One region of the Mesorhizobium sp. M1088 genome, then DNA from elsewhere that is predicted to be linked to it. Evidence: predicted binding sites of a transcription regulator. Region 1 holds the regulator's gene; each other region holds the start of a gene.
What was found. Region 1 encodes PhoB, which activates phosphate uptake and scavenging genes when phosphate is short. Its sites were predicted from a motif close to TGTCATNNANCTGTCAT; they were not measured.

Region 1 (2,200 bases):
GCTGAAGGGCGAACTGTTCACCGGGACGCATTCCTCGGGCGGCGAATTTGGCCACATGATCCATCGTCCGGGCGGCGCGCTCTGCCGTTGCGGGCGGCGCGGCTGCATCGAGGCGTATGCCGGCAACTACGCCATCTGGCGCAACGCCAGGCAGATGAGCGAAGACAGCGAACCGGTCGCCGACGTCAGCGACGCCGACATGCGAGCACTGGCGGCCCGGGCGCGCGAGAAAGATGGGCCGGAACGCGAGGCCTACCGCAAGGCCGGCGAAGCGCTGGGTTTCGGTCTCGGCTCGCTGTTCGCGCTGATCGATCCGGCACCGGTCGCGATGGTCGGCGCCAGTGCCGCCGCCTTCGATCTGATCGAGCCGGCCTTGCGGAAGGCAATCGCCCAGACCGCCGGCGGCCAGCATTCAGGCTCGATCTCCTTCGATACAGAGCCGAACGAATTGCCGCTGATCCGCGAAGGCTGCGCGATGCGGGCGTTAAGCTTCGTCGACCAGGAGATTTTCGCGCCGGGCGCGCAAATGAGGCCCAGCGTCAGAAAGAACGTAGCCTGACCAGGCGGGTCAATCTTCCCTGATCGCATAGCCGGCGCCGCGGATGGTGCGGATGACATCCGGCATCCGGCCGTTGTTGACGGCTTTGCGCAGCCGCCCGACATGCACGTCGACGGTGCGTTCGTCGATGTAGATTGTCTCCCCCCAGACATTATCGAGTAACTGGCTGCGCGAGAAGACACGGCCCGGATGCCGCATCATGAACTCGAGCAGCCGGAATTCGGTCGGCCCGAGCCTGATTTCGCTCTTCTTGCGATAGACCCTGTGCGATTCGCGATCGAGCACGATGTCGCCGACCTTCAGCACGCTGGACAGCACTTCCGGCTTGGCGCGCCGCAGCAGCGCCTTGACCCTGGCCATGAATTCCGGTGTCGAAAACGGCTTGACCAGATAGTCGTCGGCGCCGGTCGAAAGACCGCGCACCCGGTCGCTCTCCTCGCCGCGCGCGGTCAGCATGATGATCGGCAGCCGCTCGGTTTCGGGGCGCACCCGCAACCGACGACAGAGCTCGATGCCGGAAACCGCTGGTATCATCCAGTCGAGCACCAAAAGGTCGGGCACATTCTCCTGCAAACGGATCTCGGCTTCGTCGCCGCGTGTCACCACCTCGACCTGGTAGCCTTCGGATTCGAGATTGTAGCGGAGCAGCACACCCAACGGCTCCTCGTCCTCCACCACCATTATGCGTGGTGCGATCATCGGCTGGGCACCCCCATCATGTCACCGGTGCGGACATTGTCGTTTCGTCCTGCTTCGGACGATTGACCGGCAATTGCTCGCCGGTCAGCACATAATACGCATTTTCGGCGATGTTGGTGACATGGTCGCCGATCCGCTCCAGATTCTTGGCGCAGAACAGCAGGTGCGTGCAAGCGGTGATGTTGCGCGGATCTTCCATCATGTAGGTCAACAGCTCGCGGAACACGGACGTGTATTTGACGTCGATGCGCTCGTCGGCGGCACGAAGCTTGGCCAACGCGGCCGCATCGCCTGCAGCATATTCCTCGATGACACCCTGCACCTGGATGAGAACCAGCTGCGCCATCGCGTCGATGGAATGCGACAGGTCCCGCGGCGTGGCGCTGAGGCCGACCGCACTCACGCGCTTGGCGATATTCTTGGCAAGGTCGCCGATGCGTTCGAGGTCGCCCGCCATGCGGATCGCTCCGACCACATGGCGAAGATCGTGGGCCATCGGCTGGCGTTTGGCGATCAGGGTGATGGCGCGGTCGTCCAGTTCGCGTTGACGCGCATCCATGATGGCGTCGTCGGAAACGACGCGTTGCGCCAGCACGTTGTCGGAATTCAACAGCGCCTTGGTCGCCCCGCCGACCATCGAACCGGCGAGGTCGGCCATGTCGCGGATCAGCTTGCTGATCTGCTCGAGATCCTCGTCGAAAGAAGCGACTGTGTGTTCGCCCATGGTCCTGTCCTCATATGCATGATCGGAACGGCTCAGCCGAAGCGGCCAGTGATGTAGTCCTGCGTGCGCTTCTCGCGGGGCGACGTGAAGATCTTCTCGGTCCGGTCGAACTCGACCAGTTCACCCAGATACATGAAGGCCGTCTGGCGCGACACGCGCGCCGCCTGCTGCATGTTGTGGGTGACGATGACGATCGTGTAGTCGGCTTGCAATTCGTC
Region 2 (2,200 bases), on a different contig from region 1:
CGTGGATGTTCTCCTCGGCCATGACATAGGTGCCCCACGGCGTGACGCCGCCGGCGCAATTGTTGATGGTGCCGATGACCTTCGTGCCGGTCGGATCGGCGCTGGTCTTGACGCGGTCGTGGCCGGCGACCGGGCCGGAGAGCGCGATCTCGGTGTTGGAGGTGATGCGGCGGTTGAGCTTGCCGTCGCGAACGACCTGCCATTTGCCTGATACCTTGCGTATCTCGACGATAGTGCCGCCATGCGCGGCCATCTCGACATCGACTTGCTCCTTGCTGAGGGGCGCCTGCTTGGCTTTGCCATCGACGATGGTGACGAGGCCCGGAAACATCAGGTGCGGATTGGTGTATTCGTGATTGACGACCAGCAGGCCGTGCTCGGCCGAGCCGTCGATCGGGATATAACCGACATAGTCGTTGTTGTAGCCGAATTGTCTGGCCTGGGCTTCCGCCGACTGTTTTGTCGGATCGAATCCCGGCGAATCGGCGAACAGCGGATCGCCCCAGCGCAGCAGCACGTCGGCGTCATAGCCAGGTGCGACGTGATGCTTGTCGTCGATGCCGGCCTCGAGCTCGTCGAAAGCGAAGGCGGAGCCTTCGCCGGCGCGGGCGTTGTCGGCGGTGATCAGCGCCAGCGGGCTGACGGTAGCGGCTATGGCCGAGACGGCAAGCGAACCCTTGAGGAAGCCGCGGCGTGAGAACCGCGCGGCGATGATCTCACCCATGGTGCGGTTGTCGGTGGGATTGGCTCCTGGCCCATCGTTTTCCTCGAGCAGGCTGGTGCGGAAATGGGCGTCAGGGGTGCGATGTTCGGTCATAGGGCCTGCCTCTGGCTGGATGGATTGCTGGAGCGTGTTGCCTGGCCAATCCGGTATTACCGGCAGGTCACAGTTTGATGACATGCCGGCTAAATTGCCACCTGCGATTTCGTATCCAACATCGGCCCCGCTTGACCGCGACCGGCGCTTCGGAAACAAGAGCTGCGGCAGGCGGTAGGGACCGCATCGGGAGGAACAAAAGTGAGTTTCTGGGGACTTGGGCAGCTCTGCGTCTCGACGGTGATCTTCCTGCTGGCGGCGATGGCCGCAAAACAGTGGGGGCTGGCGCCGAGCCTCGGCAAGATCGTGCTGACGTTGGCGCTCTACTCGCTGGGCAATCTGATCATGCTGAGGCTGATCCGTGAATTCGGCATGTCGGTGTCGTTCAGCCTGTCGGCGGTGATCCAGCTGGTGTCGGTGAATGTGGTGGCGCTGGTCTTCTTCGGCGAACGCGTCAATGCCTTGCAGGCAACCGGCATCGTGCTTGCCATCGCAGCTGTGGCGCTGATCACGCTCGGGCCCTATCTGCAAAGGCTGTAACTGCGATCGGGCCGATGAAGAAGATTGCAAGCAGACTGCCCAACTGGCTGGAGTTCCCGGTTCTGCTGGCCGGGCTGGTCATTGCCGGCGGGCTGTGGGGGTTCGAGGAGCTGATGGAGCTGGCGCGGGCGACCACGCCGCATGCCTTCGACACCGAAATCCTGCTTGCCTTCCGCAAGGCCGGCCAGCCCGACAATCCGATCGGACCGGCGTGGCTGGAAGGGGCGATGCGCGACATCACCAGCCTCGGCAGCGCCAGCGTACTGCTGCTGATCACGGCAGCAATGATCGTCTATCTGCTTCTTGTCCGCAGGCCAGGCGCGGCGCTTCTCATGTTCGTCGCGGTAGCGGGCGGCCAGCTCCTGTCAAGCGTGCTGAAATTCGATATCGACCGGCCGCGCCCCGATCTGGTCTCGCATCTCGCCGATGTGGCATCGCTTTCGTTTCCGAGCGGCCACGCCATGCTGTCGGCGGTGACGTATTTGACGCTGGGCAGCATGGCGGCGCGGGTTTTGCCCGGGCGCACAACGAAGATCTATGTACTCGGGCTGGCGGTGCTGACGACAGTGGTGGTCGGCATCAGCCGCATCTATCTCGGCGTCCACTGGCCGTCCGACGTATTGGCCGGCTGGTGCGCCGGCTTTGCCTGGGCGATGCTGTGCTGGCTTGCGGCACGGTTCCTGCAGCGATGGCTTGGGCGGGCCGACGGCACCTGACTCAAATCAGCCTGTTGATCAGGCCATGACCGCAGCCTGCCAGCAGGAAAACCATCGACAGCAAGGCTGTCGAGGTTGCCAACGCTTTGAATATCTTCACCCGCTCATCCTTTTGAAGTCGTGCCTG
Region 3 (2,200 bases), on a different contig from region 1:
CCTGGGTGCCTTGCGAAAACCCGTCGAGCGCCATCATCTCGGCCGGCGTGGCGATCAGCGCGAAATGCGCGTCGGCCGGGGTGTTGGCCAGCGGCGCGCCGGTATGGAAGCCAAGCCAGGATTTCACCGCCGACACCTGCAAAGCCGGGTCAAGCCAGAGCGGCGTGTCGTTGTCGCACAGCGCCAGCGCAACGGCGCCGGCGGTGGCCGACAGCGGCGCCGGTGGGTGGGCAAGGGCCGGCAAGGGCTGGACGCTGCCCGGCCGCGCCATCGCGTCCATCACGGCACGGAATACGGTCTGGGCATTGAATACCGGATCGGCGAAGCCGCCTTCAATGGATTGAGTGGCGATATCCATCAGTCTTCTCCGCGTACCATGGTGAAGAAATCGACCTTGGTCGCCGCCGTCTCGGCGCGGCGCTGTTCACGCGCCTTGGCCAGTGCCGCCTGCAAGGGCGCAACGATCCTGGTCTCGACCTCATTGCGGTGGGCCGGGTCCTGCCACAGCGCATCGGCGATTGCCGCCAGCCTTGCCTTCTGCTTGTCGCGGCCGAGCGCGTAGCAGTGGCCGACATGGCCGGACGCAAGCCGCACCGTGGCACGGGTGACCGTCGCCTCGCCGACATTGAAAGGGGCACCACCGCCGCCGATGCGGCCGCGTACCGTAACCAGGCCGGTTTCGGGGCCACGCAGAAGTTCCGCTTCGCAAGGCAGGCCGGCTTCGTCCCAGAGGCGGACGATGTCGTCGCCGGCCGATTGCGCCAGCGTCGCCATCACGGCCTTGCGCTCGGCCTGCTCTCGCGCTTCCCGTCCTCGCATGGCCGTACTCCTCGTTTGCGTGAATTTGTCTATTGATATAGACAACTATACAAATTATACTCGTTATCTAGCGCGTGTCCATGACGGGCACGTGACACGGGCCAAAAGATCGGAGCAAAGAATTGGGGCGGGAGATGATCGGACAAGCCAACCGCATCGAGCGGCGCAGCGGTGTCGCGCTGTGGCGACAGATCGCCGACCAGATACTGCATTCGATCGCCGTCGGCGATTTTCCCGAGAATGCCGCGCTGCCGCCGGAGATCGCGTTGGCCGGACGCTATGGCGTCAACCGCCACACGGTGCGTAGCGCTATCGCAGCGCTCGTGCAGGAGGGTGTGCTCAGGGCGGAGCAGGGGCGCGGCACCTTCGTGCTGTCGCGCAAGCTGCTGTCTTATCCGATCGGCGCCCGCACCCGCTTTTCCGAGGGATTGCAAGGACAGGCGTCCGAGCGGCATATCACCTTGCTCGCGTCATCGATCGAGCCGGCCAACCGTCGTGTCGCAGAGGGCTTAGGCCTTGCGACGGGGGCCGATGTGATACGCCTGGAAACGCGCGGCGAAGCCGATGGAATGCCGGTATCCCGCGCGGCCGGCTGGTTCGATGCCAGGCGCTTTGCCGGCATCGATGCCGCCATGGCGGAAACCGGTTCGATCACCGCATCGCTGGCACGTTTCGGCATCGACGACTATCTCAGGCAATCGACCGTGCTGTCGGCGCGCCATGCCGATGCCGCCGACCTTGCTGACCTCGACCTGCAGCCCGGCGCCATCGTGCTAGTGACGGTCGCCGTCAACGTCACGCCCGACGGTCAGCCGATACAGTTTTCGGAGTCGCGCTTCCCGGCCGAGCGGATCGAGCTCAAATTGTCGGCGCTCTGAGATGCGGCAGCCCTGGCATCATCCGACTTGAATGACGGCCTTGATCAGGCCGGACTTCTCATGCGCCCAGCGGGCGAGGTCGTGCGGCGTCTCGCCAAGCGTGGTGCGGTGGGTGACCAGCTTTGCCAGCGGCAGCGCGCCGTTGCGGATCGAGGCGGCGACATGGTCGAAATCGGCACGCAGGGCGTTGCGGCTGCCGATCAGCATCATCTCGCGCTTGTGGAATTCGGGATCGGAAAAGGCGATGTCGTCCTTGACGACGCTGACCAGGACCAGCGCCCCGCCGTGCGCGACATGGGCGAAGGCCGACTGCACCGACCGGGTGTTGCCGGTGGCATCGAAAACCACGTCGAAGCCGTCGCCGCCGGTTGCTTCCCGCACCAGGTCGGCAGCAGCGCCCCGCGAGCCGTCGAGGGTCGCGAAGCCGAGTTCGCTTTCGGCGAAACCCAGCCTCTCCGCACTCATGTCGAGCAGCATCACGTCTAGCCCGGCGATGCGGGCGA
Region 4 (2,200 bases), on a different contig from region 1:
ATGATCGACACCGCGGCCATCGCGATGAAATGCAAGCTGCAAATCGCCAGCGTCAAAAGCGCGGCGCCGCCGAAAGTCGCGAGCGCTGACGGACGGCGCAAGACGACAAGGAGCGCCAGTGCCGCGAGGGTCACGCCGGCCAGAAGCGATATCGCGACAAGGAGCAGGTTCCATACGACCCGGCCTTCGACCTCGAAAGCTGCCATGCCGATGTAGTGCATCGTCGCGATGGCGCCGCCCAGAATGGCGCCACCGACGAGGAAATGGTCGATGCCGCGGCGCAAGGTGGCGACCCACATCCCAAGCGCGGTCATGATAACGGCGGCGGCAAGCGAAAAGGCGGATAATCCCGGATTGTATGCGTTCGGTATTCCCGGCGTAAACGCGGTCATGGCGATGAAATGCGTCGCCCATATGCCGAACCCGGTCGAGGCCGCGGCGATCATCAGCCAGACAAGCCGGTTTCGCTCGGTCGATCGGCCGACATGCTTAAGGAGATTAACCGCTGAGAAGCAAGAAATTCCACAGATGAGTGCGGCAAGCGCAACCAGTCTCGGATCGTGCTGACTTACAATACAATTATAGACCGTCAGCATCCTGGTTCACTCGGTCTGCCAAAATTAACAGGGGAGGTGTGACTGATTAGCTCTTGGAGATTTTAACGAATGGTTAACCCGTGGGCCATGAGGCGGGTCTTTTCGGGGGAAAACCGACGCCGCTGCGCCGAAAAGACGGTGATGTGATTTCTGGCGCCCGGTTTCAGTAGCGAGTGCACTTTAGGAAGGAATGATGTTCATTGATCCGCAATAAAACCGTTGTCCGATTGTCATCAGCGCCACATATTGGCTTTGCGGAAGTGCCCCTTTCGCCAATGACAAACGGGAGATGAAACATGAAGTTCTTCGGCTTTGCGGCCGGTATCGCCGCCACCGTGACCCTGCTTTCCACCACCTCCGCCTTCGCCGTCACGCAGATCAGCTGGTGGCACGCCATGACCGGCGCCAACGCCGAGGTCGTCGCCAAGATCTCCAAGGATTTCAACGCCAGCCAGAGCGACTATGAGCTCGTTCCGGTGTTCAAGGGCACCTATCCGGAGACGCTGAATGCCGGCATCGCTGCCTTTCGTGCCGGGCAAGCGCCCGATATCCTCCAGGTGTTCGACGTCGGCACCGGCGTGATGATGGCGGCCGAGGGTGCGATAAAGCCGGTGGCCGATGTGATGACCGGCGCCGGGATGACTTTCGACAAGAGCCAGTATCTGCCCGGCATCGTCGGCTATTATTCGAAGCCGGACGGCACCATGCTATCGTTCCCCTACAACTCTTCCTCGCCGATCCTCTATTACAACAAGGACATCTTCCAGAAGGCAGGCCTCGACGTGAACAATCCGCCCAAGACGTGGAACGAGGTGTGGGAAGCTGCCAAGAAGATCAAGACGAGCGGCGCCGCCCCTTGCGGCTATACCTCGACCTGGCTGACCTGGATCCACCTGGAGAATTTCGCGGCGTGGAATGACGTGCCTTGGGCCACCCAGCAGAATGGCCTGGCCGGCGGTGATGTCGAACTCAAGATCAATGCGCCGATTTTCGTCAACCACTTCCAGGCGCTCGCTGACCTGGCCAAGGACGGCACGTTCAAATATGGCGGACGCACCTCCGAAGCCAAGCAGATATTCCTCGCCGGCGAATGCGGCATCTTCACCGAATCGTCGGGCGGCCTCGGCGATATCGTCAAGTCCGGCATGAACTATGGCATCGGCCAGCTTCCCTATGATACCGACGCCAAGGGCGCACCACAGAACACAACGCCGGGTGGTGCCAGCCTGTGGGTGTTCGGCAACAAGTCGGACGAGGAATACAAGGGCGTCGCGGCTTTCTTTGCCTATCTGTCCAAGACCGATGTGCAGGAATATCTGCACCAGAAGTCGGGATATTTGCCAGTGACGCTTGCGGCATACGAGGCGACTAAGAAATCAGGCTTCTATGACAAAAACCCCGGCCGCGAGACACCCATCCTGCAGATGACGGGCAAGGCGCCGACCGACAATTCGAAGGGCGTGCGCCTGCCGAATCTGCCGCAGGTGCGCGATGTCCAGAACGAGGAGCTGGAGAAAATGCTGGCCGGCCAGCAAACCGCCCAGCAGGCACTCGACAATGCGGTTGCGCGCGGCAACGCGGCGATCAAGGAAGCGCTGGAGAAC

Region 2: a site for PhoB is predicted at 884-900, ahead of NKH49_RS10085 (PhoX family protein). Genes of this name have one in related genera too.
Region 3: a site for PhoB is predicted at 900-916, ahead of phnF (phosphonate metabolism transcriptional regulator PhnF). Genes of this name have one in related genera too.
Region 4: a site for PhoB is predicted at 814-830, ahead of ugpB (sn-glycerol-3-phosphate ABC transporter substrate-binding protein UgpB). Genes of this name have one in related genera too.

Annotation. Positions count from the first base shown of each region.
Region 1 covers NZ_JAMYMO010000018.1:52,088-54,287, reverse strand. The annotation lists gene NKH49_RS20495 (ROK family protein) at 1-559, shown strand, start outside; gene phoB (phosphate regulon transcriptional regulator PhoB) at 569-1,258, opposite strand; gene phoU (phosphate signaling complex protein PhoU) at 1,275-1,982, opposite strand; gene pstB (phosphate ABC transporter ATP-binding protein PstB) at 2,015-2,200, opposite strand, start outside.
Region 2 covers NZ_JAMYMO010000006.1:113,987-116,186, forward strand. The annotation lists gene NKH49_RS10085 (PhoX family protein) at 1-817, opposite strand, end outside; gene NKH49_RS10090 (hypothetical protein) at 1,019-1,357, shown strand; gene NKH49_RS10095 (phosphatase PAP2 family protein) at 1,372-2,073, shown strand.
Region 3 covers NZ_JAMYMO010000008.1:22,421-24,620, forward strand. The annotation lists gene phnH (phosphonate C-P lyase system protein PhnH) at 1-358, opposite strand, end outside; gene phnG (phosphonate C-P lyase system protein PhnG) at 358-819, opposite strand; gene phnF (phosphonate metabolism transcriptional regulator PhnF) at 954-1,697, shown strand; gene NKH49_RS12420 (zinc-binding alcohol dehydrogenase family protein) at 1,716-2,200, opposite strand, start outside.
Region 4 covers NZ_JAMYMO010000024.1:63,719-65,918, forward strand. The annotation lists gene NKH49_RS23250 (bifunctional diguanylate cyclase/phosphodiesterase) at 1-596, opposite strand, end outside; gene ugpB (sn-glycerol-3-phosphate ABC transporter substrate-binding protein UgpB) at 893-2,200, shown strand, end outside.